DNA from 4 places in the Neorhizobium sp. 2083 genome. Region 3 is predicted to be linked to each of the others. Evidence: riboswitches for the same ligand, from Rfam matches in the RefSeq annotation. Region 3 holds a riboswitch; each other region holds the start of a gene.
The links. Region 3 has a riboswitch for cobalamin ahead of J2X76_RS28630 (DUF1636 domain-containing protein). Riboswitches for the same ligand answer to the same signal wherever they lie in the genome.
Positions count from the first base shown of each region.

Region 1: it holds a riboswitch for cobalamin, as region 3 does, so the genes downstream of both, J2X76_RS25220 ((2Fe-2S) ferredoxin domain-containing protein) here and J2X76_RS28630 (DUF1636 domain-containing protein) in region 3, are expected to answer to the same signal.
Region 2: it holds a riboswitch for cobalamin, as region 3 does, so the genes downstream of both, J2X76_RS31275 (class I SAM-dependent methyltransferase) here and J2X76_RS28630 (DUF1636 domain-containing protein) in region 3, are expected to answer to the same signal.
Region 4: it holds a riboswitch for cobalamin, as region 3 does, so the genes downstream of both, J2X76_RS03690 (aromatic ring-hydroxylating dioxygenase subunit alpha) here and J2X76_RS28630 (DUF1636 domain-containing protein) in region 3, are expected to answer to the same signal.

Region 1 is NZ_JAVDTC010000007.1:272,762-280,041, reverse strand. It holds gene J2X76_RS25240 (DUF2478 domain-containing protein) at 557-1,126, shown strand; gene J2X76_RS25235 (ABC transporter permease) at 1,437-2,111, opposite strand; gene J2X76_RS25230 (ABC transporter permease) at 2,192-3,106, opposite strand; gene J2X76_RS25225 (ABC transporter substrate-binding protein) at 3,114-4,610, opposite strand; gene J2X76_RS25220 ((2Fe-2S) ferredoxin domain-containing protein) at 4,632-5,411, opposite strand; cobalamin riboswitch at 5,510-5,706, opposite strand; gene aztD (zinc metallochaperone AztD) at 6,014-7,252, opposite strand.
Region 2 is NZ_JAVDTC010000017.1:4,259-11,538, forward strand. It holds gene J2X76_RS31265 (molybdopterin cofactor-binding domain-containing protein) at 1-38, shown strand, start outside; gene J2X76_RS31715 (c-type cytochrome) at 41-415, shown strand; gene J2X76_RS31270 (FAD-binding oxidoreductase) at 776-1,240, shown strand; cobalamin riboswitch at 1,509-1,712, shown strand; gene J2X76_RS31275 (class I SAM-dependent methyltransferase) at 1,825-2,502, shown strand; gene J2X76_RS31280 (ABC transporter substrate-binding protein) at 2,508-4,040, shown strand; gene J2X76_RS31285 (ABC transporter permease) at 4,044-5,018, shown strand; gene J2X76_RS31290 (ABC transporter permease) at 5,005-5,793, shown strand; gene J2X76_RS31295 (ATP-binding cassette domain-containing protein) at 5,790-7,193, shown strand.
Region 3 is NZ_JAVDTC010000010.1:159,208-166,487, reverse strand. It holds gene J2X76_RS28650 (cobyric acid synthase) at 1-331, opposite strand, end outside; gene cobO (cob(I)yrinic acid a,c-diamide adenosyltransferase) at 335-949, opposite strand; gene J2X76_RS28640 (CbtA family protein) at 946-1,710, opposite strand; gene J2X76_RS28635 (CbtB-domain containing protein) at 1,724-1,900, opposite strand; cobalamin riboswitch at 1,937-2,149, opposite strand; cobalamin riboswitch at 2,209-2,430, shown strand; gene J2X76_RS28630 (DUF1636 domain-containing protein) at 2,534-2,944, shown strand; gene cobW (cobalamin biosynthesis protein CobW) at 2,941-3,978, shown strand; gene cobN (cobaltochelatase subunit CobN) at 4,009-7,280, shown strand, end outside.
Region 4 is NZ_JAVDTC010000001.1:689,519-696,798, forward strand. It holds gene J2X76_RS03670 (hypothetical protein) at 1-105, opposite strand, end outside; gene J2X76_RS03675 (transporter) at 202-1,197, shown strand; gene J2X76_RS03680 (BA14K family protein) at 1,265-1,717, opposite strand; gene J2X76_RS03685 (BA14K family protein) at 1,905-2,330, opposite strand; gene J2X76_RS03690 (aromatic ring-hydroxylating dioxygenase subunit alpha) at 2,451-3,695, opposite strand; cobalamin riboswitch at 3,797-4,027, opposite strand; gene J2X76_RS03695 (DUF6656 family protein) at 4,193-4,807, shown strand; gene J2X76_RS03700 (L-threonylcarbamoyladenylate synthase) at 4,841-5,818, shown strand; gene J2X76_RS03705 (FAD-binding oxidoreductase) at 5,846-7,280, shown strand, end outside.

The sequences.
Region 1 (7,280 bases), on a different contig from region 3:
TCCACCGACGCAACGTCTATCCCGATGGTTTTTCGATCCAAACTGTCCATTGTCGAAAGCCAATCCCGAACGGGTTCCTCACCGGACATTGTCCTGTAGAAACGCGCAACAAGTCGCCTCATTTTCATCCCCTGTACCGTAAAAGGTTCAGCATGGCAAAAGAATTTCCGGTCACGACCTCGTCGTGTCTGATGTGATGTGGATCGATGCATGATCTCGGGCGTGCTTCAGCTACCCCGGCCCGTGGTTCAAGATGGGCTTCCCGGCTTGGCAAAGAAACCGAGCGACCGCAGAGAAGGGCATCGGGTAAAAGATCGAGTAACCGTCAAGACAACATTCCCAGCTCTCCTAAACCTGAATGTTCCTTTCTTGTGCCATGCCGCTGATCGCCCCTGTTTGCGGTAGCGCAAACGGTGGCTCGAAAAACAATATATCGAATGACGCTTGGACGCGGCCGCCGTCGTCCCCGGCATCGGTTTCTCTATGGAGAGCCGGTTTTAGGATCAAAATCGCGTTGGCCCGGTCGCCGCTGGCATCTTAATCAAGGGAGACAATCATGCAGGCCACTCATCAGGGCTTCCGGATCACCGCGATCGTCTATCCAACCGGGGCGGACTTCGAGGTTTTTGCGGGAGAAATCACGGAAATGATGTCCGTTCTGGGCATGCGGTTGGCCGGACTTGTTCAACATCGTGAGCAGAAGCCCGGTCGCGCAAAATGCGATATGTCCGTAAGGGATCTGGCGACTGGTGCACTCCACCGGATATCCGACGATCGTGGTCTTTATGCCAGAGGTTGCGTCCTGAATTCAGAGCGGCTCCTGAACGCGTGCACGGCGGCTGAAGCGGGCCTTTCGCCGCAAGCCGATCTGCTCGTCCTCTCCAAATTCGGAAAGGCTGAGGTTGAAGGCGGCGGCTTCAGGTCGCTGATGGTCAAGGCGCTCGATCTATCGGTTCCGGTTCTAATCGGCGTCCCCGCGATCAATCTGGTTCCGTTTCGTGCGTTCGCGGGCGACCTCGCGCGAGAAATCGAACTGTCGGAACTTCCATCCGATCGACAGGTGGCGGCCGAGTATTTGCGAACAACATGCAGGCCGGTAGATGAGGCGATGTGGGCAAGAGCATGAGAGTCAGGTGATGGATGATATCGCGGTCGTGCGCGTATTGCACGTTCTTGCCATCATCCACTGGATCGGAGGGTTGGCCTTCGTAACGCTAATCGTTCTCCCGATGTCCCGATCACGAGGAACGGTCGAGCAAGCCTGGTCTCTTTTCGAGAATATAGAGCGGCGTTTTTCGCAACAGGTGCGCATCTCGATCCCGCTTTCGGGCGCAACCGGTATCTGGATGACCTACAGGATGGACATCTGGGATCGATTTGCCGATCCGGAGTACTGGTGGATGACGGCGATGTTCGGACTGTGGCTGGCATTCATGCTAATCGTCAAAAGCCCAGTTGAGTGCCGAAACGGTGATCGCGATTGCTGTGCCCGGCCAGATCATCAGCATCGGATGGTCGAAGATGAAGACGCGGTATTCGAAGACCATCGCACCCCAATCCGGCTGCGAGGGATCCGCACCGAGACCGATGAACGCGAGCGAGGCATAGGCCACCACCGCCAAGCCCGCCTGGTTTCCAACATAGGCAAACATCAAGGGCAGCGTATTCGGAAGCAGATGACGGGAAATCATCCCGAATGACGAGACGCCGAGGCTTTGTGCCGCGAGAATGAAGGGTTGGCCCAGCACCCGCTTGCTCAGCGTATGGGCGAGCAGCGCATGCGGCCCGACACCGGCAAGACCGAGTGCCAGGGCGGCGCTGAGCGGCGAAAGGCCGAAGATCGCCGCTGCCGTCAAAGCCACGACCAGCGTCGGCACCATGATGAAGAATTCACAAGAGCGCAGGATGAGCGTTTCGCGCCAGGTCCCGAGAACGGCAGCGGCGGTGCCGAGAAACGTGCCGACCGTGAACCCGGTCAGACCGACGGCAAGGATGACGCAGGTCGTCCGCCAGCCACCTGCCATGATGCGGGACAGAACATCACGGCCGAGGTGGTCGGTCCCAAGCAGATGGCTTGCCGTCATGCCTGAATGACGGGCGAGGATATCCACGGCATCCGGATCATATGGCTGCCAAAACCCACCGAGGACCAGGAAGACGGCAAGTACCGCAAGCAGGCAATATCGGACCATCAGGCGAGACGCGGATCGAGGAAGCGCATTGCGAGATAGGCGCCGCGATTCATGACGAGCATCCAGAGGACGATGACCATGACGTAAGCCTGCAGCACCATCTGGTCGCGGGCGGCGATGCTCTGCACGAGGAATTGGCTGATGCCGGGCAGACCGAAGAGAATTTCCATCGTCGCCGTGCTGCCGATTACCCAGCCGGCTTCGGATCGCACAGCAGCCAGCAGAGCATACAGTGCTCCGCAACGTCCGTGCCGCCACAGCGCCTGGCGCTCCGAAAGGCCCTTGGCGAGTGCCGTGCGGAAATAGGGCTGGGTTGCGGTCTCCATCAGGTCACGCCGATAGACCCGTGCGAGGACCGCGACGAAATGCAGGGCGATCAGCAGGATCGGCAGGACCGCGGCCGTCCAATCCTGGGCGAGGAGCCTGATCCAGCGAAGCTGCACGCCGAGCACCCATAGCACGACAAGGCCGAGCCAAAATCCCGGCACGGCCTGAACGAAAACGGAGAGGGTCCGGCTAAACCGATCGGCGACGCCTTTGGGATGGGCGGCGGCGAAGAAGCCGAGCGGGATTGCGAAGACGATGGCAAGCGCCAACCCCGCAATACCCAGCGAAAGCGAGATGGGCAGGCGCTCCAGGAATTCACCGAGCACGGGCTCTCCCGTGCGGAACGAGCGGCCCCAATCTCCCGTTAGGAAACGCGTAAGCCAATCGCAATAACGAAACAGCAGGGGTTGATCGAGCCCCCATTCCGCTCGCAGCGCAGCGACGGTTTCATCCGTCGCCGGCAGGTTCCAGACACGAATGGCGATCGCGACCGGATCGGCCGGCATCGAATTGATGACGGTGAAAGACGCCAGCGAAATCACCAACATACCGGTGATGGATTGGATCCCGAGCCGAACCGGATGCATGTCTATCTCACTTTGCCTCGCCTATATCGGCCCGCAGAACGTGGTAGTCCGAACCCCAAGGTTCGTAATTCTTCAACCGCTTCGACATGCCGACATACCAAACCGGTGAGACGAGGAAGGAAGCCGGTGCATCTGCGAAAAGCCGCGCCTGGGCATCCAGCGCGATCGCGACGCGTTTCGCCGGATCGCCTTCGGCTGCGAAGCGATTGAGGATCGCGTCGAAATCCGGTGAAGCATATTTCGCGTAGTTAAGCGAAGCACCGCTTCTCAGCATCGAGTTCAGGAAAAAGGCGGCGTCGCCGCTCGGGGCGGTATGCTGCGCCCAGAGCGCGATATCGAAATCACCAGCGGCTGCGACCTGCGAAATGTTCTCGACCACCTGTGTGTCGACCGCAATGCCGATCCTCGCGAGTTCAGCCTTCACGACCGGAAGCATGGTCACGAGGTCGGGACGCTGAGGATAGGTAATCGCAAGGAGGCGAAGCGGTCTGCCGTCCTTTTCGAGTATCCCGCTCGCACCCTTCGTCCAACCTGCCGCATCGAGAAGCGCCGCTGCCTTGGCAAGGTCCGTTGGTCGGGCTTGCCTGCCCGCGAACGGGAAATAGGAGGCAAAGGCGCCGGTTGCCGGCTCGCCGCCGCTGATCGCGGCCGACAGTTCCTTGCGGTCGAAAGCGAAATCCAGGGCCTGGCGCACCTTCACGTCGCCGAGCAGCGGGCGCGTGGTGTTGAAAAACGCGAGATACTGATAACCGACGGGGAACGACTTGATGGTGAGTTCCGGATTCGCCTTCAGGCGAGTCACCGCTTCCGACGGGAGGCCGAAAGCGAGGTCCAGTTCGCCCGATTCCAGCGCCAGCGTCATCGTCTGTGCTTCGCCGAATTTGCGGAACTCGACCGGCGAGCGTTTTTCCGAGGCAGCGAAATAGGCGTTCGGTTCGAGCTTGATCGACGCATCCGTCTTGAAGCCGGCGATCTTGTAGGGGCCGGTGAACACGGCATTGCCGTTGCCAACCGGCTTGTAGGCAATCAGCGGCCATTCGGCGAACAGCGACTGGATGAGTGGAACCGGCTTCTCGGTCGTGACCTTGAGAGTCAGGTCGCCGGCCGCTTCGAAGCTTAGCTTGCCGCCTGTGGCGAGCGCCGCCTTGTTGTTGGCGAAGGTGTTGTCGAAACCCGCCGCGAGCGTCTTGGCGGTGACCGGCGTTCCATCGGAGAACCTCCGGTAGGCCTTCAGCGTGATCGTCCAAGTCAGATCGCCGGTACGTTCTGCCTTTTCCGCAAGTTCGGGAACAAGTTTGCCTTCCTTGTCGACGGTGAAGAGGTTTTCGCCGACACCATGGCTGGTCAGCGCCCAGCCGTTCGATGCCCTGGCCGGATCGGTGCCGCTGGTGATATATGTCGCGCCGATCCGCAACGGCTCGGCCGCAACAGCAGCGGATGCGACGACGAATACCGAGGCGGCCAGCAAGGCCGCCGTGGGGCCGGATAGGATTTTCGAAGGCAAGTCTCTCTCCTTAGTCTTGTTTTAACGCACGCGAAGTCGCTGCTTGCGGCCAGTCGGGTGATAGGCAAAGTCCTCGACGACATGGCCGCCGAGCAGATGTTCTGTGATGATCCGGTCGACCGCCTCTTCGGTGACGCCGCCGCAATAAGTGCCCTCGGGAAAGACCTGCAGGACCGGCGCCAGACCACAGGGACCGAGGCAGGTGGATTTGACCGTCATCGTGCCGTCGCCGACCACACGCAGATTGCGGCGTTCCTGCTGGTTGCGGATGTGGTTCCAGATGGCGTCGGCACCGGCGCTGTTGCAGGCTCCGCCTTCGCAAACGAGGACACGCCGTTTCTGTGGTGGGATCAACGAACCCTCGGCAGAGAATTTCCGCCCGGGTGTTTCTGCTAGCGCCTCTGTCGTTTTAAGCAGATCGCCAAGAAGCGGAGCCATCAGCGGGCTGGATGCAATGTCCCTTGTGATCGACAGGGCCGGCCACGGCCGCTCGGCCAAAGCCTTCCACCGCTTCAGGGATCTCGTCAGCCAGATATGAAAGCTCGGCTCCATGGGCAGGACGAGTGGTACGATCACGACGGCATCGACATCCTGGTCCAACAGGCTCGACAAGGCCTCGCGGAGGGATGGCGTGCCCTGTTCGGTAAATGCGAAACGGACTTTGGCACCAGGGTGAAACACCGCGATGCGATGGGCCAGGCGTTGCATTTCGAGATGCGGCGAAGCCGCAAACGCGGACTTGGCGATCAGCAGGATCGCACGCCTCGATATCGTGTCGGTGAGGTTGTCGTCCTTGCCCACTGCCTCAATCTCTATCACTTGCGAGGAGGCAGCAAAAATGACGGCGCGATCGGGCGCGAGCCCAAAAGCACCTTCATTCCTGTGGCACACCCCGACCACGGAAATCCCAAACGTCAGGCAGGTCTCCTGGCTTACGGGTCAAAGCCTTGATCGTCCGTCTTCCCGGCATTCTCTGCCAGTGACATGTTGGACGAACGGCTCGCCGTTCACAGTTGCGGGACAGCTCCGGGTTTACACCGGATTCCCTCTTAGCTTCCGTCGCAGAGACGGAAGAACCTTGACGGCGCAGACCGTATACTGCCGTAGCCGGGTGTCAACCAGCCATCGGATGGCACACGGTCACGCTGGCTGACGATCCCGACGCGCCTCTTCACCTCGGCTCCACCGGCAAGATCCTGAAGCGGCGCTTTTAGACCATAATTGTGGAGACGATGCAGGATTCGGGAAGCACTGGACCGCTGATCGACGATCGCAGCCGGCGGCAGGAGGCCCGGTTCGTCAGTTTCAGGCCGTCAGCCAAGGCGTGCGGTATCGTCATTTCAAAGCGAATTGGTCGGAATCGGAAGCGGAATTCCCGGATTCCGACCGTGGTTCCCGCGATGTCAGTGTGCTAAGCCGGAACCGCCGACCGCGACGACCGAGAAGGGCTTCCCTTGCACGGCGATCGTTCGGGTCTCTTTTAGGGTTTGCGCATCGACAATCCGGACAAGCGAATGCCTGGGATCAGTTATGGCAATATGCCCATCGGCCACCGCCAGGCGAGGACGTGGATCGCGCCAATGGCCATCCTTGCTATAGGGCTCGGTGATCTTTGCCTTGCGGACGATTCCGCCCTTGACCACGTCGAGCACATGGAGGTCGCCATCTTCCGTGAGGATGTAAGCGTTGCGGGGCATCGCGGGATCGACAAGGAAATCGATCCGGCGGGTTGGCAACTCGATCAGCCGGAACGGGTGCTCGTTATCGGGATCAATCAGAACGACCTTGTCCTCGCCGTAATTGCCCAGGAAGAACTGCATCGCCTTGCCGCCGAGAAGCGTGCCTGTATAGCCCTTCGGAAATTCGGGCGGATAGGGAAGGATATCGATTTTCGGTCCGTCGATTCCTCCGGGCCGGGCAACGAGCACACCCTCCTTGCATCCGAACGCGACAAGACGAGCTGAGGTCGCTTCGCCGTGAAGGTCCGTGCATTTGCTGATTTCGCCGACTTGCCTCATGTTCTCATCAATCACGCGAAGGCCGACGCGTGGCGGCAGTTCATTCGGCGTCGTTTCCACTTCAGCGTTCGGCGCCGAGACAAGTACATGGCGACCCATCGCAACGGCCACTCCGTGATGGGGTTTAGTCGTGTCGACGGTTCGGACCTCGGCTTCGCCTTTGAGAAGAGCCATCTCGTCGATAACGTCGGCCTTGCCGCCAAGGTCGTAAAATACGATCACGTGATCGTCGTGCGGAACCACATGTCCCGGCCGCTTGTCTTCGAAGCTGACGGGCAGAAGGGCTGGATCGGAAACGTCAAGGTCACGATGCTCGCCGTGATCGGAGAAGTCGATGCCGGTCTTTATGACATGGACGATATCGGCTTCGCTCTGGGCGACGAACACCGTCCGGCCCGACGCACTCGCCGTCAAAGCGGCATGACCCTTTACATTGTAGCGGCCGAGTTCCCTGCCGTCGGAAAAATCGATGGCTCGGACAACCGGATGAGTATGATCGGCGATGAAGAGACGCCAAGCCTCCTTCGTTTCCTTATCTTCATCCGCTATGGCGCCAGTGCCAACGAGAAAAAAAGTTGCAGCCACAACGGCTATGATGCGTGCACGGGGGTGAACTGGTCTCATTGGGTTCCTTCCGTTGTTGTTAGGTTTT
Region 2 (7,280 bases), on a different contig from region 3:
GAACATTGCCAGTCAATCCAGAAGAGCTGAAAGCGTGACTATGCTACATGCACTACGTTCGATCTTGTCCATCGCAACGGTCTGCATCCCTGGCCTAGCCGCCGCGGACGCAGGCGACCCGCTTCGGGGCCAGCAGCTCTTCAGCCGTTGTTCCGGGTGTCATTCGGTTCAACCCGAAACGAAGTCCGCGCCCTCCCTTAACGGCGTCGTTGGGCGAAAAGCTGGGTCCGTCGAGGGCTATGCCTATTCCACCGCACTTTCAAACTCTGGCATCATCTGGACCGAAGATGCACTTGACAACTATCTCGCAGGCCCAGCCAAGGCGGTGCGCGGAACGCGAATGACCCTCAGCGTTCCAAGGGATCAGGATCGGGCGGACATCATCGCCTATCTCAAGTCGCTTGGTGGTCAGTGAAGCGTTTCGTCGAGTGCTTTTAATTTACCGACGCCCACCAGGATGAATGTTTGCGGATGACCTTGCCGCGCTCTTGGAGTTCGCCCTCATCTGCCATGCGGAGCCCGGGGGTAATAAACCCTACCTATTGCAGCATAGCTCGACGCGGGCGGAATGACTGCGTTTACGTCACCTCTCGAAAGCTCCTTTTTGCGCGGCTATCGCCAACGACGCGACAACCGCTGCAATAGCGTGGGCGATCAGCCCAAAGAATGCGACGCCAAGGCGTAGACCACCGGGTCGTCGTTCAGCCCCAAGCCGTAAGCGGCCTTCGCCGATGCGGCAAGACGCAACGGTGCTAGGATCGTCGAGGAGGTCGACGTGAAGGCGATACGCAAGAGCGCCTACGGTTTCGAGGTGAAAACCTCCGACGGCATTTATGCCGCCGCCAACCTGCTGAATACCGCCGGCGCCTGGGGCGCGCGGATATCGGCGCAGTTTGGTGAAACGGTACCGATCCGCGCCAGAGGTCCGCAGATGGGCGTGACGGAACCGCTACCGCATCGCATCCTGCCTGTTGTCGGCGTCTGGGCGCATGACCACGGCGGTGGTTATCTGCGCCAGGTCGAGCGCGGCAATATCGGTTTCGGCGGCGGAGCCGAGCGCACCGATGTCCCGCTTGAGACCGGCCATGCCAAAGCGGACCCAGCCCGCCTGCCGGGCCAGTTGCGCTCCCTACTGCCGATCCTGCCGATGCTCGCCCATGTGTCCGTCATCCGCACCTGGTCCGGTTGCGAAGGCTATGTCGAGGACGGTCTCCCGGTCATGGGCGCGTCGGCGACGTGATGGCCGAACTGATTGCGGTTGGGGCGACGGAAATACCCATTTACGATTTCCGGATCGGGCGCTTTAGATCGACCTATTCGCCTTGAAGGGGTACGAACTTACGACCCATCCAAACTTTGATTCAAAGTTTATGCAGATCAGAGATATATGCTTTTCCAACGTTAAGAGCCGAAGGAGAACTTAATCCTGACAGCAACTCGTCGTTTTCTATGGTTCTTGAATATACGTCCTGAATTGTAGATGCGGTTGACACCTCGGCGCTTTCAGGTAAGCCTCCTTCCGTCGAGGTCCCCGACGGTGTGAGCCGGTCGGGGCTAAGAGGGAATTCGGTACGCCGCAAGGCCATTCCGGAGCTGCCCCCGCAACTGTGAGCGGAGAGCCAAGTCCAACTAGCCACTGGGATTGCCCCCGGGAAGGCGGACAAGGCGACGAACCGTGAGCCAGGAGACCTGCCCCGACAGATTGAAGCTCGATGGCCGGGGCGCGCCGTCGGAGCGGCGTCGTGGCTCATTGTCCTGACAGGAATGAGTTGGTTCGTCCTCCGGATTGCCGCTGCCAAACGGCAAATGGAGGAAAAGGACCGGATGCAACTTGTCTCCCCTATCACTGCCGCCAATATGGCAGACCATTGGAATGCTCGCGCCTGGAAATTCGATGGGACCGCATCCCATCGTCGCGACGCCTCATCATGGCGTGCCGTATTCCGTGCCGCGTTGGGCGATGAATCACGCGATGTTGTCGACCTTGGATCGGGAACGGGTGCATGCGCGCTCCTAGCAGCCGGCCTTGGCCATCGAACGACTGCAGTTGATGGTTCTTTAGAGATGCTTTCCCATGCCAAGGCGGCCGCCATCGAAGCCGGTATTGACATCGATTTTATCAACAAGACAATGGACGAAGCGGCGTTGCCGTCCGAGAGCGCCGATATCGTCACTCTTCGCAACGTTCTCTGGACACTTGAAAACCCGCAGGCAGCGCTCGCACTGGCGCGCAGGATCCTGCGACCCGGCGGAAAGCTGCTGCTGTCTGATGGGCTTTGGTTTCGGCATCGCGTGAACGACAGCCGCGATCAGTTCGGCGCAGATCTCCCTTTCTATAATGGCCTGACCGAGGCCGATGCTCGCCACCTCCTGGCTGACGCCGGGTTCGGTCGAGTCGAAAGCTGGCGCCATCTGATGCCCGGCGATCCATACGGCGCAGTCTACGACGATCCAGACACGCCGATCACCTTTTTCATTCTCACCGCAATCGCCCCGGAGTGATCCTCATGTCTCGCAATATCTGGTTAGCCGCGTTGATCGCGGCTATGTTTGGCGCACCTGTCTCGTTGTTCGCGCAGGACGAAATGCGCGTCGTCGAGCCCTTCCAGCTTCAGAAGCTCGACACCCAGACAGGAGGTTTTCAGCTTCGGGCCAACGGAGTGACGGAGACCCTGGTCCAGACGAACCCGGAGGCCGCCACCCTGCCAGCACTTGCCGAGCGATGGGAAACCTCGGCCGACGAGCTTCAATGGATCTTTCATCTGCGTCGCGACGTCACCTTTCATGACGGCAGTCATATGACACCAGGCGCCGTGGCCGCTTCCTTTACGGCGCTTCTTCCTCGCGGCAGCCTGATCAAAAATGCAAAGGTAAAAAGCGTCACCGCTGGTGACAGCACTGTGACGTTCACGCTGGAGCAACCATTCGCCCCGCTACTCGCCTACTTGCTCGACCCGGCCGTTCCAGTCTTGGCCCCGTCATCCTTCGGTCCAGGTGGAGAGGTCACCAGCATCGTCGCGACCGGGCCGTACCGCATTGAAAGCGCCGAGCTACCGCAGGGGCTCAATCTTGTCCGGCACGATGGCTATTGGGGTAAAAGGGCAAAAATCGAGCGGGTTCGCGTGGACGGCGTACCGAATCCCGAAACCAGGGTGAATATCGCGCTTGCGGGCGAAGGCGACCTCGTATTGGAAATCCCGACCACGGCTGTATCGCGGGTCGATCGTTCTGGCGAAGCGCATATCGTTCGTGCGCCGGTCCCGCGTGTCGTGATGATGCTGATCAATGTCAAAAAACCTCAGTTTGCGGACGTCGAAATCAGACGAGCGCTCAGCCTCGCCGTCAACCGAGACGCCATCGCCCGCACGATCATGGGCAGCGCAGAACTTGCCGCCAATCAGTATTTTCCGCCCGCTATGAAGGGATGGCACTTCAGCGACTTCAAGCCCCAGACCTTCGATCTGGCGCAAGCGAACGCGAACCTTGACAAACTGGGCTGGGCTCGCGGCCTTGACGGCATTCGGGAAAAGAATGGCGTCAAGTTTGCGGGCATGATGCGAACCTTCCCGCAACGTGCCTACCTGCCCGTCATTGCAGAGGCGCTCCAGGCCCAGCTCAAGGCAGTAGGTTTCGACCTCACTATTCAGGTCGGGGAATCAAGCCTGATCCCAGAAGCGCAGAACAACGGGACGCTGGAACTCGGCCTTGGAATTCGCACCATGATCTATCAGGTCCCGGATCCGGTCGCACGGCTCACGAGCGATTTCGCGACCGATGCGCCGAGTACCGATGCCACCGGAGCGACGGGCTGGAAGAGCGAGGCCATGCGGGCAGCTGTAGCGGAATATAATCGCACGACCGATCCTGCAGCCCGCCTGCCTCTGCAGCGCAAGATGGCAGACATTCTGCAGGACGAATTGCCGGTCATTCCGATCACCTTTACCGATGAAAAATACGCGGTTTCGGAGCGGCTACAAGGGTTTGTGGCAGATCCGGTCATGCAGACCCGTCCGCTCAACCATCTGTCGATCAAGGAGTGATCGATGCGGCGCGCGGTCCGTCATGCCGTTCCGCGCGCTGTCTTGCGGCGTGTCTTCGAGGCGATTGCCGTCGCCTTGATTCTCGCCACGATCTGCTTTGTGCTGATCCACGCGATACCCGGCGACATGGCGCTCAGGATCGCGGTCAGCCGACTTGGCGCAGAAAACACATCACCAGAGGCGGTCGCACAGATCCGCGACGCCGAGATGCTGTCGCGCCCGCTTCTCGCGCAATACGGCGACTGGCTCGGTTCCGTCATCACAGGAAACATAGGCCGATCCTTTGTGTCTGGGCGACCGGTTGCCGAAGAGCTGTTGCTGGCGGGTAGCTATACTTTGCGGCTGGCCGTCATCGCCTGGCTGCTCTCCTACCTCCTCGCCTTGCCGCTTGGAATTGCGGCAGGGCTGAAGCCCAAGGGTATTATCGACCGCGTGACTGCGTTGGCGGCTGCAGCCTTTTCCTCGCTCCCAACGTTCCTGATCGGCATCGCATTGATTTCGGTGTTCGTGCTCGCCCTCGGCTGGCTACCGCCTGCCGGTTATCGTCGGCCTGAGCATCTGGTCCTGCCGGCCGTGACGTTGGCGCTCGGCCTGATGGCGCCGTCCGTGCGTATTATACGCAATGCCGTCGTCGAAGTGCTGGAGGCGGCATATATGACCTACGCCCATCTGCGTGGCTTCGATCGTATCAGAGCCTTCGTCCGCCATGGCCTTCGCAATGCGGGCGTTCCAATCGTCACCTTCGCAGCGCTGCAGTTTGCCTATCTCATGGATGGGTTCTTCGTCGTTGAAACGTTGTTCAACTATCCTGGCATCGGCGATGCGACCGTGAGGGCGTTGCTCGGTCGTGACGTGCCGGTGGTCATGGGCTGCGCGCTGTTGATCGGCACAAGCTATGCACTCGTCAGCCTCGTGGCCGATCTCGTTTGCATGTGGCCCGACCCTCGTCTTGTGGATCAAGGCCATGGGTCCCGCTAACCGCAAACCATATCTGGTCGTCGGCCTGGTGTTGGCTACGACCCTTGGCATTGTCGCTGCAGTCGGCGATCGAGATCCCTTGCACCAGGATTTGATGCTGGCGCTGACGCCGCCATCGCTTCGCTTCCCTCTTGGGACCGACCATCTCGGGCGCGACGTCTTCGCCCGTCTGATCCACGCACTGCCCCGTTCGATTGGGATTGCCATGACGTCGATGGTTGTGGCCGCATCGGTTGGCACAATAATCGGCCTTACGGCCGCAGCCTCGAACCGTTTGATTGACGCCGCCTTGATGCGACTTACTGACCTGGCGCTCGCCTTTCCAGGTCTTCTTCTGGCCATGGTGCTGGCTGGACTGTTGGGGGGCGGCGCGGTCCCGGTCCTTGTTGGCATTTCGCTGGCGCAGTGGCCACAATTCGCACGGATAACCCAGAGCATTGCAGCAACCGTCCTGACCGAGCCGCATATCGAAAGCTCACGAATCGCAGGCCTTGCGGAATGGCGGATCCTCTTACGACAGGTCATGCCCCGGATTCTTCCCCAAACCACCGCACTTGCAACACTTAGCCTCGGTGGCGCGGTCTTGACGATATCCTCATTAGGTTTTCTGGGGCTTGGGCTACAGCCCCCAACCCCGGAGTGGGGAGCGATGATTACGGAGCTCTTGCCTTACATGGACGCAGCGCCATTCCAGATCGCCGCTCCATGCGTCGCCCTCTTCCTCACGGTGCTATCTTGCATGGCTGCAGGGCAACGGCTGGCGGAGGTCCGATGACGTCACCTGCGCTGCGCGTGACCAACCTCACGGTCACAGATGCGTCTGGAATGCTGCTGGTCGATCGGATCAACTTCTCCGTCGACCGCGGACGAGCTGTCGTTTTCATCGGAGAGACTGGGAGCGGCAAAAGCCTGATCGCGCAGGCCGTTCTTGGGCTACTACCTCAGGGACTGACGGCGCGCGGTCGCATTGAATTCGATGGAGAGACTGTGGATCTTGCAGATCGCCAGGCACTTCGACGCTACTGGTCGCACCATATGGCGCTGGTCCCGCAGGAGCCGCGCTCTTCCCTCGACCCCACCATGCATGTACTGCCGCAGGTGGCGGGAAATGAATCTCGTGCACGAGCACGAGACACGCTCTCCAGTGTCAGCCTCGATCCCAAGGTGGAGCGTTATTATCCTTTCATGCTGTCGGGCGGAATGGCACAGCGCGTCTTGCTCGCTGGCGCTTTAACCACCAACGCGTCGGTGATTGTTGCAGACGAACCGACCAAGGGCCTTGACGACGATCGGGTCGATGAAACAATAGCGCGTCTTAACCAGATCCTCGATGACGGACGGGCGGTGGTCGCTATAACACACGATGTCCGGATAGCCCGTGGCCTGGGGGGCGAGCTCGCCGTGCTGCGGGATGGACGGATGCTGGAGCAAGGGAACGTCAATGTCGTTACCGCTTCACCGCGTCATGCCTACACGCAAGCCTGGCTTGACGCAGATCCTGAACACTGGGGCGGCGCCAATGGCTCATGTGAGACAGATCCTGTGCTCCATGCCGATTGTCTGACTTACAGGGTTGGACGTCGCATACTATTCGATGATCTGAGCATGACGCTTCACAGAGGAAGTATCGCGGCGATCACCGGCCCGAGTGGGTGTGGCAAGACGATGCTCGGAAACGTGTTTCTCGGTTTGGCCCGGCCTCAGGCCGGCAAGGTGAAGTGGCATGACGGCGCGGATCCCTATTGTGTCCGCCGGCACCCAGATCGACCACGGTACCAAAAACTGCATCAGGATCCCGCTTCGGCGTTTGCGCCTGGACGCGCGCTCCGCCGGCAATTTGCCGACCTGCGCTCCGTTCTGCCACCGGATTACATGGAACGTGACTTGCCGCCGCTGCTTGACCGTCTGGAGCTAGCGCCCTCTCTTCTTGATCGGAGACCAGACGAGGTATCGGGTGGAGAGCTGCAGAGGATCGCCATTGCCCGCGTCTTGCTCTTTGATCCCATTTGCCTGGTCGCCGACGAGCCGACCTCGCGGCTCGATCCATTGGTCCAACGCCAAGTCATCGACCTGCTTCGTCAACTTGTCGATGAGCGGCGTATGAGCCTCGTGCTAACGAGCCATGATCGCCGCCTTGTTCGCGCGGTTGCCGACGATGTGATTCAGTTGTCCTGATTTCTTTTTCGAGCCAAGTATGGATCCATGCTATCTTCGTTTCGGAAAAGCTGGCATCCCGCCGACAAATTCCGGCTATCGTTGCCG
Region 3 (7,280 bases):
TCTGGTATTCGGCAGCCCTGGCATTGCCTTCGACCCTGCCCTGCACCACGACCTGCGCGCCGACCTCGCTCTGCGGCTTCAGGAGCACCGGGTTCATATGGACGCTGAGCGGCACGCCCGCCGCCCGCGCCTGCAGCGCCTGTGCCCGGCCGATCTCGCCGCCATCGGCGGTGACCGCCGCATTGTTCGACATGTTCTGCGGCTTGAACGGCATGATCTTCAGGCCGCGAGCCACAAAGGCGCGGGCAAGCCCGGCGACGACCAGCGACTTGCCCACATCCGAACCCGTTCCCTGGAACATCAGCGCCCGAGCTGGAGTGACCGGAACCATGACCTAGAACTCGATGCCGGCCTGGGCCTTCACGCCCGCCTTGAAGTGGTGCTTGACCAGCGTCATCTCGGTGACCATGTCGGCCGCCTCGATGAGCGGCGGTTTGGCATTGCGGCCGGTAACGACCACATGCAGGTCCGGCCGCCGTGCCTGCAATGCGGCGACGATCTTTTCGAGATCGAGGTAATCGTAGCGAAGGGCGATATTCAGTTCGTCGAGGATGACGAGCCCGATCGTCTCGTCCGACATCAGTTCGAGCGCCTTTTCCCAGGCCTTTTCCGCCGCCGCGACGTCGCGCTTCAGGTCCTGGGTCTCCCAGGTGAAACCTTCGCCCATCGTGTGCCAGACGACACGATCGCCGAAGACGGCAAGCGCCGGCTGCTCCCCGGTCGACCATGCACCCTTGATGAACTGTACGACGCCGACCCGCCGGTTATTGCCGAGCATGCGCAGTGCAAGGCCGAAGGCGGCGGTGGATTTGCCCTTGCCGGATCCGGTATGGACGATGAGAAGACCCTTTTCCCGGGTCTTCTCCGCCACTTCAGCATCCTGCACCGCCTTGCGGTTCGCCATCTTGCCGCGATGACGCTCGGCCGCGGCCTCGTCGATCTCCTTCACCGGGAAGCAAGCTTCGCCGGGGTCCCGGCAGAAACTTCCTCGCCGGCCCGGAATCGTTCGCGGACCACGCCGGCAAGCGCGCCGAGCACGGCCCAGAACACCAGATTGGTGGCATAGACCGCGTTGACGAAGCGGGCATAGAGATCCATCGGCACCGCCGTTTCATGGCTGGGCGGCAGCGGCGCGCCGACGAGATGCGGAGCGATAAGAAGTACGATCGCCAGGGCCGCGAACACGGCGGAGCGCGTATAGACGAGCAGGCCGAGGCCGATCGCGGTGCAGAGAGCCGTCGAGACCCACCAGACCTGGCGCGGCCCGAGTTCGGCTGCCGGCATGCCGGGCAGTTCCGGCGGCAGGCCGAGGCCGGGCGCAAGGATGACGGTGAGGAAGCCGGCAATGCCGAACATCAGGCCGCCGCGCCAGCCCCTGAAACCGCCGAATGCTTCCGAAACCGCGACCAGGACGAGGGCGAAGCCGATGCCGGACAGCATGTCTGCGGCGAGCGTATAGATGAAGCGCTCGAAACCGTCGGCCGGAGCCCAGGCCTCTTCTTCATGATGGTGATCGGCAGCAGGTGCCGCTGTACCGGCTGCCGCGGGTGCAGCGTCATGGCTGTGGCCCGCCTCGGGTGCGGCATTTTCGAATACTTCCGCCTTGAGGATCAGCGGCACGGTGGAGAAGCTCTGCATCACGGTGAGCAGCAATCCGGACAACAGTCCGGCGATCACCGCCGTGAAGACGATGTTACGAAACAGCGACATTTGGGAGATCTCCTCAGTGGCAGGGGAAGGCGAGCGAGTGGCGCGTGTCATGGGCGGCATTGTGGACGACTTCCAGATGCGAGAAGCCGACAAAGCCGACGATGAACAGGCCGAGCAGGGCCGTCATGCTGAGGGGAATGATCTTCGAAGCGGAGAGGCTGACTGCAGTTGCAGCAGAATTCGTAACCATGGTCTCGTCCTTTCGCCCTCCACCCGAGGGCCGTTCAAGTTCTTTGCCGCCTTTGGCAGGTCTCCTGGCTCGCGGATCGGACGCCTTGTCCCGCCTTCCCGGTTTCCCAGTGGCTTGACGGCCGAACGGCCGTTTTGGGTCAAGACTTTCCGCTTACAGTTGCGGGGGCAGCCGCGGGTTGGACGTCGAAATTCCGTCGCACCGCATTCCCTCTAAACCCTTTCGGGCACCATAGGCCCGGCCACTATAGACGAATTCGGCGTCACGGCAATCGCCTTTGCGACGCATTGACATGGGCGTGCGACCGGGCGTACTTGGAAGGAGATGGTCCCTTTCCGGCAACGGGGAGGGCTAAGAGAGAATGCGGTGCGACCCTTTCAGGGTCAATGCCGCGGCTGCCCCCGCAACTGTAGGCGGCGAGCCATTGCCTAAAACGGCCGTTCGGCCGTCAAGCCACTGGGAAACCGGGAAGGCAGGCAAATGGCGTCGACCCGCGAGCCAGGAGACCTGCCGTCCGACAATTCTGCTTCACCGGGCGGGGTGCTCCGGAGGAAGTTTCTCGATCACCGCAGGGGGTTTTGGCCTCCTGCTCCGCGCCCCGATTTTCGACCCCGGCGGGAACGCGGCTGACCGATGAGTGACCTCCGACCAGATGATCCGGCAAGCGGCGACCCGGCCGATGTTACGATCTTCGTCTGCACCAACTGCCGCGACGAGTCTGATAGCGAAATCCGGCCCGGCATCGCGCTGATCGCGGCGCTGCGTGATGCGGCCGCCGGCAAGCCGATCGCGGTGAAGCCCGTCACCTGCCTTGCCAATTGCGAAAAGAGCCCGAGCGCGGCTTTCAACCACCGCAGCGGCTGGTCCTATGTCTTCGGCCATCTGTCGCTCGACAATGTCGATGACATCGTTACCGGGGCGATGATGCTGGCCGAGGACGAGCGCGGTTTCCTTCCCCTTCGCGGCCGCCCGGCCTGCCTGCGCGGCAAGGGCATGACGGCCCGCATTCCACCCTTTCATCATCACGAGGACATGCCATCATGAGCGTTTCGTTCGACCGCGTTCCCTGCACCGTCGTCACCGGGTTTCTGGGAGCCGGCAAGACCACGCTGATCCGCAACCTGATCGAGAACCTCAAGGGCAAGCGGCTGGCGATCATCGTCAACGAGTTCGGCGATGTCGGCATCGATGGCGACGTACTGAAGGGCTGCGGCATCGAAAGCTGCCCCGAGGACAACATCATCGAACTCGCCAACGGCTGCATCTGCTGCACCGTGGCGGATGATTTCGTGCCGGCGATCGACCAGATCCTGGCCATCGAACCGCGTGTCGACCACATCCTCATCGAGACCTCCGGCCTCGCGCTGCCAAAACCGCTCGTCCAGGCCTTCCAGTGGCCGGATGTGAAGGCGCGCGTGACGGTGGATGGCGTCATTGCCGTGGTCGATGGGCTGGCGCTTGCCGAAGGCCGCGTTGCCGACGACCACGAGGCGCTCGAAGCCCAGCGGCAGGCGGACGGCTCGATCGATCACGACGATCCGGTCGAGGAAGTGTTCGAGGACCAGGTCGCCTGCGCCGACATGATCGTGCTCACCAAGAGCGACCTTCTCGACGTCGCCGGCCTTGCCACCGCCAAAGACCGCGTCTCCGCCCATCTGCCGCGCGCCGTCAAGATCGTCTCGGCCGCCAACGGCGCCATCGACCCGGCCGTGCTGATCGGGCTCGGCCTTGCCGTCGAGGACGATATCGAAAACCGCAAGACCCATCACGACGACGAACTGGATCACGATCACGACGATTTCGATAGTTTTGTCGTCGATCTGGCCGCGGTAGCCGATGCCGAGAGCCTCGCAGCCCGCATCTCCGCCACGGCGGAAGCAGAGAATGTGTTGCGCATAAAAGGCTTCGTGGAAGTCGCGAACAAGCCGATGCGCCTGCAGGTCCAGGCGGTAGGATCGCGGGTGAACCACTATTTCGACCGCGCCTGGGCGCCGGGCGAAACGCGGGCGAGCCGCCTCGTCGTCATCGGCGAAAAAGGCATCGACCGCGCCGCGATCGAAAGGATGCTGGCCGCCTGATCGGCCGTAGGAAAGCAGTCTGAGAAAAGGATGCATATACTCGCCACCACATCGTCGTCGCTCGACGACCTGATCGAACCGGTCGACCTCAACCAGTCGCCGGCCGATGTGGTGGTGCTGTCCTTTTCCGGCAGCGATTTGAACGGTGTTTCGGCCGCTTGGGACAGCGCGCATCCGGCAAGCGATGAGGCCGGCCTCGCCGCAACGCTGCGCCTGACCAACCTCTCCGATCTCCGCCACCCGATGTCCGTGGACCTGTGGATCGAGAAGACGGCCGCCCGGGCCAAGGTCATCCTCGTGCGCATCCTTGGCGGCTACGATCGATGGTCCTATGGCGTCGAGGAGCTTTCGCGGCTCGCACGTGCCAGAAAGATCGCACTTGCCTTGCTGCCCGGCGAATGCAGCATCCGCGACGAGCGGCTGGCCGAAGCATCGACGGTTTCGCCAGATCAGCTTTCCGCGATCCTCGCCTGCTTTCGCGAGGGCGGCCCGGACAATATGCGGCTTCTCGCCAGACGGCTTGCCGCCCTCGCGGCGGGAAAGGCAACCGCCGGCAAGGTCGATATCCTTCCCGCGGCAATGCCGATGCCGAAAGCCGGTTTCTACAGGCCGGCAGAAGGCATCGTCGCAGCCGCCGATCTCCTTTCGGGCTTTGCGCCGGATGCGCCACGCCTGCCGATCCTCTTCTACCGCTCGATGCTGCTCGCCAATGATGCCGCACCGATCGACGCGCTATTCGAACTATTGGCACAACGCGGCTTCGCACCCATGCCGATCTTCGTGAGCGGGCTCAAGGATGCGGAAGCCCTGGCATTCGTCGAACAGGCAATCCTGGATCTCGATCCCGCGGCGATCCTTTCGACCACCGCCTTTGCGAGCGGCACGGACGGGAACGGCGACACGATTTTCGACCGCACCGGCGTGCCCGTTTTCCAGATCGTCGTCGCCACCACGCGGCGCGAAGGCTGGGCGGAAAACCGGCGCGGCCTCAACCCCGCCGACCTCGCCATGCATGTCGTCCTGCCGGAACTCGACGGGCGCATCTTGGCCGGCGCGATTTCCTTCAAGGCGGGCGAAAATTCCGCAAACCTCGTCAACCAGCCGGAACCGGATCGGGTAAAACAGGTCGCCGACCGCATCGGCGCTTTCCTTCGCCTGAAGGCGACGCCCCGCGCTGAACGCAGGGTCGTCATCCTGATGCCGGATTACCCGAGTGCGCCGGGGCGCACCGGTTACGCCGTCGGCCTGGACGTGCCGGAAAGCGTGCTGGCGATGCTGCATGCATTGTCGGTAGCCGGCTATGGTGTTTCGGATATTCCCGAGGACGCGCGGGCCCTTCTGGATCGCCTGAGCGCCAGATCCGCCAGCCACGCATCCGCCGCCTACCGCTCCACAGCGGCAGCGGAGGCGGCGTGGGGGGCGCCTGACGCGGATCAGGACCTGGAGGATGGCGCTTTCCGTTTTCGCGCCGCGAGCTTCGGCAACATCACCGTCGCACTCGCCCCCGATCGCGGCCGCAATGCCGATCGCCGTGCCGATTACCACAGCCCGGACCTCCCCCCGCGCCACGCCCTGATCGCCTTCGGCCAATGGATGCGCGAGACGCTGGGCGCCCATGCGATCGTCCACGTGGGCGCGCACGGCACGCTCGAATGGCTGCCCGGCAAGACCGTGGCGCTGTCGCAGGAATGCTTCCCCGAGATCGTCACCGGCGGCCTGCCGGTCATATATCCATTCATCGTTTCCAACCCGGGCGAGGCGGCGGTCGCCAAGCGGCGGATCGCTGCCGTGACCATCGGCCATCTGCCGCCGGTTCTGGCCGGCGCCGGCCTTTCCGACGAACAGAAGAAGCTCGAACTGCTGGTCGATGAATATGCCCAGGCCGATGGGCTCGATCGCCGCCGCCGCGACCGCCTGGCAAAGCTGATCGTCGAGACCGCGCGCGATACAGGCCTGGCCGGCGAAGCCGGCGTTTCGAACAACGACGATCCGGATACGGCGCTCACCCGCATCGACGCCTTTCTCTGCGACCTCAAGGACTTTTCGATCAAGGACGGCCAGCACGTTTTCGGGCAGGCCGCGCCCGGCGATGACGATCCGCTGCGGCTCCAAAGCGCCGAGGGGGAACGCCAGGCCCTGCTCGACGCATTGGACGGCAAGCACATCCGTCCCGGTCCCTCCGGCGCCCCCGCCCGCGGCCGCCGCGACGTGATGCCGACCGGCCGCAACCTCTTCGCCAGCGATCCTCGCACCCTGCCGACGCCCACCGCCTTCGAACTCGGCAAACGGGCGGCCGACGAAATCCTGCGGCGGTATCTCCAGGATCACGGCGACTGGCCGAAAAGCCTGGTGTTCGATCTCTGGGGCAGTGCATCCCTGCGCAGCGGCGGCGAGGAAGTCGCCCAGGTGCTGGCGCTGATGGGCGCCAAACCGGTGCAGGACATGGCGACCGGCCGTGTCACCGGCATCGAGGTGCTGCCGCCGGCAGCGCTCGGCCGCCCTCGCGTCGACGTAAGCTTGAGAATTTCCGGCCTGTTCCGCGACATGTTTCCCGCCCTGATCGCCCTGCTCGACGCCGCCATGCGTGCCATCGCCAACCGCGAGGAAGCGCCGGGCGACAATCCTCTTGCGGAAGAGACAGCCAGGCTTGGACACCTGCCGCCCCGCATCTTCGGCTCGGCGCCCGGCACCTACGGCTCCGGCATCGAGGAAAAGCTCGCGCAGGGTAGCTGGGGCGAACGCGAGGAGCTCGGCCGCCTCTATCTCGACGCCACCAGCCATGCCTTCGGCGGGGCGGAGGGCGACGCCAGCCCTGTGCCCGGCCAGTTCGCAAACCGCATCGAGATGGCCGATCTTCTCGTCCATACCGGCGACGATCCCAGCCGCGACCTGCTGGACGGTTCGGCCGATGTCGCCTTCATCGGCGGATTTTCGGCGGCCGTAGCAGCGCTCGGCGGCAAGGCGGATGTGATCGCCCTCGACACGACCGACCCGCAAAAACCCCGCGCCCGCTCGATTTCCGAGGCCGTGACCCGGGTGGTGCGCGCCCGCGCCATCAACCCGCGCTTCATCGCCGGCCAGATGCGCCACGGCCCGCGTGGCGCCGCCGAACTGGTGGAGACCGTCGACCGGCTGATCGGCTTTGCCGAGACCACCCATGCCATCCCGCAATCGCTGATCGAGGCGACTTACGATGCATATCTCGGCGACGAATCCGTCCGCGACTTCCTGCTGAGCCAGAACCCGGAAGGCGCACGCTTCATGGGCGAACGGTTCCGCTCCGCGCTTCGCCGCGGCCTCTG
Region 4 (7,280 bases), on a different contig from region 3:
GCGCTCGGCGGCGGCGACAGCCTGGGATTGCTTGCGGCATTCGTCTTCGGTCGGCATAGAAATCTCGCAGTCGAGCTGCCGGCAGCGGTGCGGGCTGGATGACACGTTGATGCTACTCCTTCTGCTTTAGAGAATCTTGTTGAAACCACCGTTACACAAGAGGTCTATGGAGTGATGCCTATGCTTCCGGAACCCTCGCCCATGTCCCTCATGAACCCTGCTGTTCCAGGCCTCGTCTGGGCCTATCGTTTCCATCCGGGTTCAGCGCCCTGTACCCGGTTGCCGCTCGATGCGGCGCGCAGCGATCTGGAGGCCGGGGACGGGTTCCTCTGGCTGCATCTCAATCTCGCCGACAGCCGGGTCAACGCCTTCCTGGAGAATTTCCCGGGCCTGACGCCACCGGCGATCGCGGCGCTCACCACCCATGACACGCACGCAGCCGTGACGCTCGACGAGCAGCTCGTTTATGGAACATTGGTCGATTTCCAGCGGGAGTTCGACAGCGAGACGCGCGATATCGGCTGGCTGCATTTCTTCGTCTCGGACCGGGTGATCATCACCACCCGCCTGCAGCCCCTGCGCTCGATCGACCGGGTGCGGGCAGCGATCGAAAAGAACGCCTCGCGCTACAAAAAGCCGATCGACGTGTTCGAGACGCTGGTGGCCGAATTCCAGCGCACGCTGATCGCGCTGGTGATGGAACTCACCGAAGAGATGAACATCATCGAGGATTTCGTCTACGACAACACGCCGCGCGACGAGAGGCGCAGGCTGGCGCCGATCAGGCGGACCGTGGTCCGGCTGCATCGGCACTTAAGGACCGTGCTGACGCTGCTGCGGCGCGCTGCGGCAAGCGATGACGATGAGATGCCGCCCGGTTTCGACGATGCCGCTTCGCGGCTGATCGGCCGGCTGGAGGCTGCGGACCACGACGTCTATGCACTGCAGGAACGGGCCCGGCTGCTGCACGAGGAAATCGACTCGAAGCTTTCCTCCGAGACCAACCGGCACCTCTACATCCTGTCGCTGATGACCGCCTTCCTGCTGCCGCCGACCTTGGTCACCGGCTTTTTCGGCATGAATACCTCGTCGCTCCCCTTCGCGGGAAACGGCAACGGCACGGCCTATGCCTTCAGCCTGATCGTCATCTCGGTGCTTGCCGCCTGGTGGCTGCTGAAACGCACCGGAATTCTCTGAACCGCGGACGAACGAATACGCGTCCGGCTTCGATGCCGGACGAGCTCGACAGTCTGGCCATGCGTTCCTAGAAATAAGGCGAATAGCAGGTCTGGCGCGGGCCGTAGTTCGGCTGGAAGGAGTTCGAATAGGCGTCGTAGGAGCGATAACGCTCGGCGCACCATTCGTAGTGACGCGGATTGATGTCGTCGCCGCCGTCATAGGCGGGGGCCGGTTCGACGTAACGCGGCTGTGCGGCGATGGCGCCGCCGATCAATGCGCCTGCGCCGAATGCGGCAAGCGGGAACCAATAGCCGTTGTGGCGGCGATAACCGGGACGGTAGTCGCGGTGGCCGCGATATCCGCCATACCAGCCGCCGCCATGACGGCGGTACTGCACGAGGGCCACGTCTGGACCGGCGTTCGTTTCCATCCCGGCCGCCGGAGCGGCCATACGCGGCATGGCCTGAGCCGGCATCAACGAGCCGGCGAGAACGGCAGCGGCGATCCCCGCGACCGCAAGCGTCTTGAAAAACGTCATGTTAAGCCCCCAAACCCTTGGCTATTTCAACTTCGCCGGTAGATTATGCTGGATATCCCGCGAGTTCAATTTCGGCGCGACTTTAGGAAATTCATCCTGAATGCGTGATTAACGTCGTTCCGACGAAGGAAACCCGGCCGCGCGTCTGCAGCGGCCGGGTTTTCGTCTTGAGACGACCAATGCCTGATTACCTGTAGGGCGAAACGCAGGATCGGCGGATACCGGCGCTCGCTACGTAAGTGTTGTCGAAGGCTCGATAGGTCCGGTAGCGGCTTTCGCACCAGGCGACGTGGCGGCTGCCGTAACCCCGGTCCGCCTGGATGGCACCGCCGATAAGCGCGCCGGCACCGAAGGCTGCCAACGGGAACCAGAAACCGTTGTGGTAGCGATAACCGGGGCGGCGTTCGCGGTAACCGCGGTGGCCGCCATACCAGCCGTAGCGGTCACGCCGGCCGTAGTCGCGCCGCAGCAGCTGGACATTGGTGATATTGCCGGTGTCGGAAATGCCGGCCGGGGGAGCGGGCATCTGGATGGCCTGCGCGGGCACAAGGCCGGCAAATGTGGTCGCGACGGCGACCGCCGCCGCGGTCAGGCGCAAACGAAAAGCACTCATCCTGGGTTTCCTCTCATGGTTTTCGATTGAAAACCTAACGCAGGCCACAGGACTTCGTTCCTATGACCGGCCGCTTCGCAACGAACGGCCGATCACGAATTGGCGATAAGCAGCAATAGATCAGGCGACGATCGAAAGCTTCGCCTGGTCGCCCTGCAGCCGGTTGACCATGAAGTTCGAATACCATTCGACGAACTGCATGACGCCGCCTTCGTGCAGCGGCGAATAGGGACCAGGTTCATAAGCCGGCGAGCGGATGCCGAAGGCATTTTCCTCGACGATCTGGCGGTCCTGGTCGTTGGTCATGTTCCAGACATGCGTCAGCTCTTCGAGATTGTAGTCGACGCCCTCGACCGCATCCTTGTGAACCAGCCATTTGGTGGTGACCGCCGTCTCCTCGGGCCCAAGCGGGGTGACCCGGAACGAGATCGCGTGGTCGCCGAGAATGTGGTTCCAGCTGCTCGGATAGTGGAAGAGCAGCATGGTGCCGATCGAGTTGATCGTCACGTCGTCGGAAAGCCTGCGCTGGACGGCGTTGCGGCCGGTCATCGTGTAGCTCTCGGCATCCTCGATCAGCGGCATGCGCGCAACGCGGAACTGGCCGGTCTCGTCCATGCGGAATTCGCTCGGCAACCCGGCCTCCTCGCAGCGCTGCCAATGGGCGGCGATGACCGGATCGTCCTTGGCGCCCTGGACGCCGGTCGCGGTCGGCGATTCCGGATAGGTGCGGCAGAGTTCCGGATGGTTCGCGGCGCAGTGGTAGCACTCGCGGTTGTTTTCCCAGACAAGCTTCCAGTTGCCCTTCTCGATGATCGTCGACTGGTGGGCGACCTTGGCTTCCCACAGGCGATGCGGTGCCAGATAAGGTTCGATCGAGGCCCGGACCGGCGCGAAATCCGGCGCTTCATTGGCAAGGCAGATGAAGATATAGCCGGCGACGCTCTCGCAATGGACCTTCTTCATGGCGAACTGGGTCTTGTCGAAGTCCTGGCCCATCTGGCGGCCGACCAGAAGCGAGCCGTCCAGCTCGTAGGTCCATTGATGGTAGGGACAGACAAGCCGGACCGCCGAGCCATGCTCCTTGGTGCAGACGCGGCTGCCACGATGACGGCATGTGTTGTGCAGGGCGCGGATCTGGTTGTCACGGCCACGCACGACGACGACCGGATAATCGCCGATCTGCAGGGTGAAATAGGCTCCAGCCTTGGGCAACTCGCAATCATGGCCGACGAACAGCCAGTCGCGATACCAGATCATTTCCAGATCGAGCTTGTAGTAACTGGGATCGGTATAGAAGGCCTGCTCGAGGCTGAAACCTTCGCGACGGTTCTTGAGCTGCCGCAGGGCCTGATTGCGAATTTCCATATAACCTTCCTCGTCAAAAATGGACAGCGGAAGGACATGGAAATGCCGGCCGGCCTCAAGGCCCACCCCAAACCCTGTCCCGAACGCCCGCCGCGTCCGGTCGTCGTCTTTTGTCCCGAGGCTGGTTTCCGGGCTCAGGAGCTGTCCCTTGAGGGGACGGGCCCAGCGCCTTCCCGGGCGGCCTTTTCGGCTCTTTCCCAGTGGCTCATGCCAGGCTTTGTTGCTCCACCACCGTTGCGGGGGCAGCGCCGGATCGAGGTTTTCAAGGCCCCTGCCGGCTTCCCAATTCTCCGCCTCCCTAGTTCGGCGGCACCCTGAGATCGAAGCGGATATAATCATCGAGCATGCGTGTCGCATAGGCGACATTGCGACATCGGCAACCGCGTTGGCGACAGCGGCAAAACGGGTCAAAATGCAACACTCCAGCTCCGCGAAAGCGAAACCTGTCATTAACAGATAGGCCATAAAATCCCGGCTCGAATGGGAGCGACGCCACCGTGCAGGCAAAGGGAAAGATCCGCTACTACGACGCCCCTCCACCAAAGCCTCCGGCGCCGGTGGTCGTGAAAACGGCTGCCCATTCGGAATTCCTGCGGACGGGGCGCATTGCCCGCTACAATCCGATCTGGCTGCCGGCCGAGCGCCGCTATCTCACCCATGACGAAGTCGCCGAGCGCACCGGCAAGAGGCTCGAGGCAGCCGGAGAAGCCAGCCACAACCGGATCAACTCCTTCCACCGCTCGATCAAGTTCCCGAAGATCGTCTTTCATCACACGCTCGATGAACGGCCGCATCTCGGCTACTGCCACGTCACCGCGGCAAGAACTCTGCTTGCACGCGGCGTGCCGGTCAGCTGGTCCTTCTACATCGCCAACTTCTTCTCCGAGATCGGCGACAAGGAAACGTTCTTCGAGCGGATCAGCACGGCCTATTCGCGCATGTATTTTGCCGTCGCGGTCGAACGCGAGGCCGGCCAGCCGCTGCAGATCAACCGCTCGATCCGCAAGAACGGCCTGCTGTTCCAGACCAACGATCCGACGGAAGCGATCAAGAACGTGCTGATGCTCGGCACTTCCAATGAAATGCTTCGCGAGATCATCAAAAAGCTTTGAAGCCGGACTGGTCCGCGTTATTGACGGGCGGACATGACGGCTCAGATCATCGACATCACCCGGGAGCATGACGGCGCGCTCGCCAAAGCCTGCGCCGTGCTTGGCGACGGCCTGCCGGTGGCAATCCCCACCGAAACGGTCTACGGGCTTGCGGCCGATGCCACCAATCCCGCCGCCATCACCCGGATCTATGAAACGAAGGGCCGGCCGCGCTTCAACCCGCTGATCTGCCACATGTCGGACCTCGACATGGCCGAGCGTTATGCGGAGTTCGATCCCATTTCGCGAAAACTTGCGGAAGCTTTCTGGCCGGGTCCCCTCACCCTGATCCTTCCCCTGAAGCCCGAAAGCGGCATCCATGCGCTGGCGACGGCGGGGCTCGACACGGTCGGCATCCGGCTTCCCAAGGGCTTCGCCTCCGAGCTCATCCGCGCCTTCGGCAGGCCGCTCGCGGCGCCGAGCGCCAATACGTCCGGCAAGGTAAGCCCAACCAGCGCTGCCCATGTCGCCGACGATCTGGGCGACAAGCTCGTTCTTATCATCGACGGTGGGGCGGCTCCGGTCGGGGTGGAGTCGACCATCGTTCGCGTCGAAGACGGCGTGATCCGGCTCCTGAGACCCGGCGGAGTTGCCGCGGAAGAGATCGAAAAGGCGACTGGCCTCCAGGTGATCCGGTCTGAAGGACCAGCGGCGATCATCGAGGCCCCCGGCATGCTCGCGTCCCACTACGCGCCGGGAGCGGCGGTCAGGCTCAACGCCGACCACGTCGACGAGGGCGAAGCGCTGATCCGGTTCGGTTCGGCTCCAGTCGCCGGCGTCGAACTTGCCAAAGCTGTTTTCGACCTGAGCCCCTCCGGCGATCTTGCGCAGGCCGCGGCAAACCTGTTCGACTATCTGAAGCAGGCCGACGCGACCGGCGCTGCCCGCGTCGCCGTCACGCCCATTCCCGACCATGGGCTCGGCGAAGCGATCAACGACCGGCTGGCACGCGCCGCCGCCCCGCGCGAATAGGCCGGAGCAAGAGAGGAAGAGACGCTGATGGATATTCCGGGACCGAAACCAGAGCTTCTCGACCGCTTCGCGGCGATCGTCGGCGAGAACCACGTCCTGCGCGAGGCGAGCGACCTTGCGCCGCATCTGGTCGAGGGCCGCGGGCTCTACAAGGGCTCCTCGCCGATGCTGCTGAAGCCGGGCTCGGTCGAGGAAGTTGCCGCGATCCTGAAGCTTGCGAGCGAAACCGGGACGCCGATCGTGCCGCAGACCGGCAATACCGGCCTTGTCGGCGGGCAGACGCCGCGCAGTGGCGGCAACGACCTGATCGTCTCGCTCGAACGCATGAACCGCATCCGCGACGTCGATCCGGTCGCCAATGTGCTGGTCTGCGATGCCGGCGCCATCCTCGCCGACGTGCAGAAGGCGGCGGAAGCGGTCGACCGGCTGTTTCCGCTGTCGCTCGGCTCGGAAGGCTCCTGCCGGATCGGCGGCAACCTTTCCACCAATGCCGGGGGCACCGCCGTGCTCGCCTACGGCAACACCCGCCAGCTTTGCCTCGGGCTCGAAGTGGTGCTGCCGACCGGCGAGATCTGGGACGGACTGCGGCGGCTCAAGAAGGACAATACCGGCTACGACCTGCGCGACCTGTTCATCGGCGCGGAAGGCACGCTCGGGATCATCACCGGCGCGGTGCTGAAACTGTTTCCGCAGCCTGTCGGGCACCAAGTGGCGCTCGCCGGTCTCGCTTCCCCCGCGGATGCGCTGAAACTCTTCGAGCGGGCCTCGAACCTCTGCGGCACGGCGCTGACCGGTTTCGAGCTGATGCCGCGCATCGGCATCGAATTCGTGACCCGGCATATCGAAGGGGTGCGCGATCCGCTCTCCCAGCCGCATCCGTGGTACGCGCTGATCGACATCTCGACCTCCGATTCCGCCGAGACGGCAGAATCCATGGTGCAGTCGCTGCTCGAACAGGGTTTTGAGGCCGGGCTGATACGCGACGCGGTGATCGCGTCTTCGGTCGCCCAGCAGAAGGCGCTGTGGCACATGCGCGAAAGCATGTCGGATGCCCAGAAGCCGGAGGGCGGCTCGATCAAGCACGACGTTTCGGTGCCGGTCTCGAAAATCCCGGCCTTTATGGCAGAAGCCGAGCAGGCGGTGCTGGCGGCCATGCCCGGAGCCCGGGTCTGCGCCTTCGGCCATCTTGGCGACGGCAACATCCACTACAACATCTCGCAGCCCATCAGTGCCGACATGGCGGGCGACAAGGCGGCCTTCATCGGCCGCTGGCGGGAGATCAACGCCATCGTCCATGGCATCGTGCTTGCCGCGGGCGGCTCGATCTCGGCCGAACACGGCATCGGCCAGCTGAAGCGCGACGAGCTCGCGCATATCCGCTCGCCGATCGAGATGGAGCTGATGCGGCGTATCAAGCAGGCTTTCGATCCGGCCGGCATCATGAACCCCGGCAAGGTGGTCT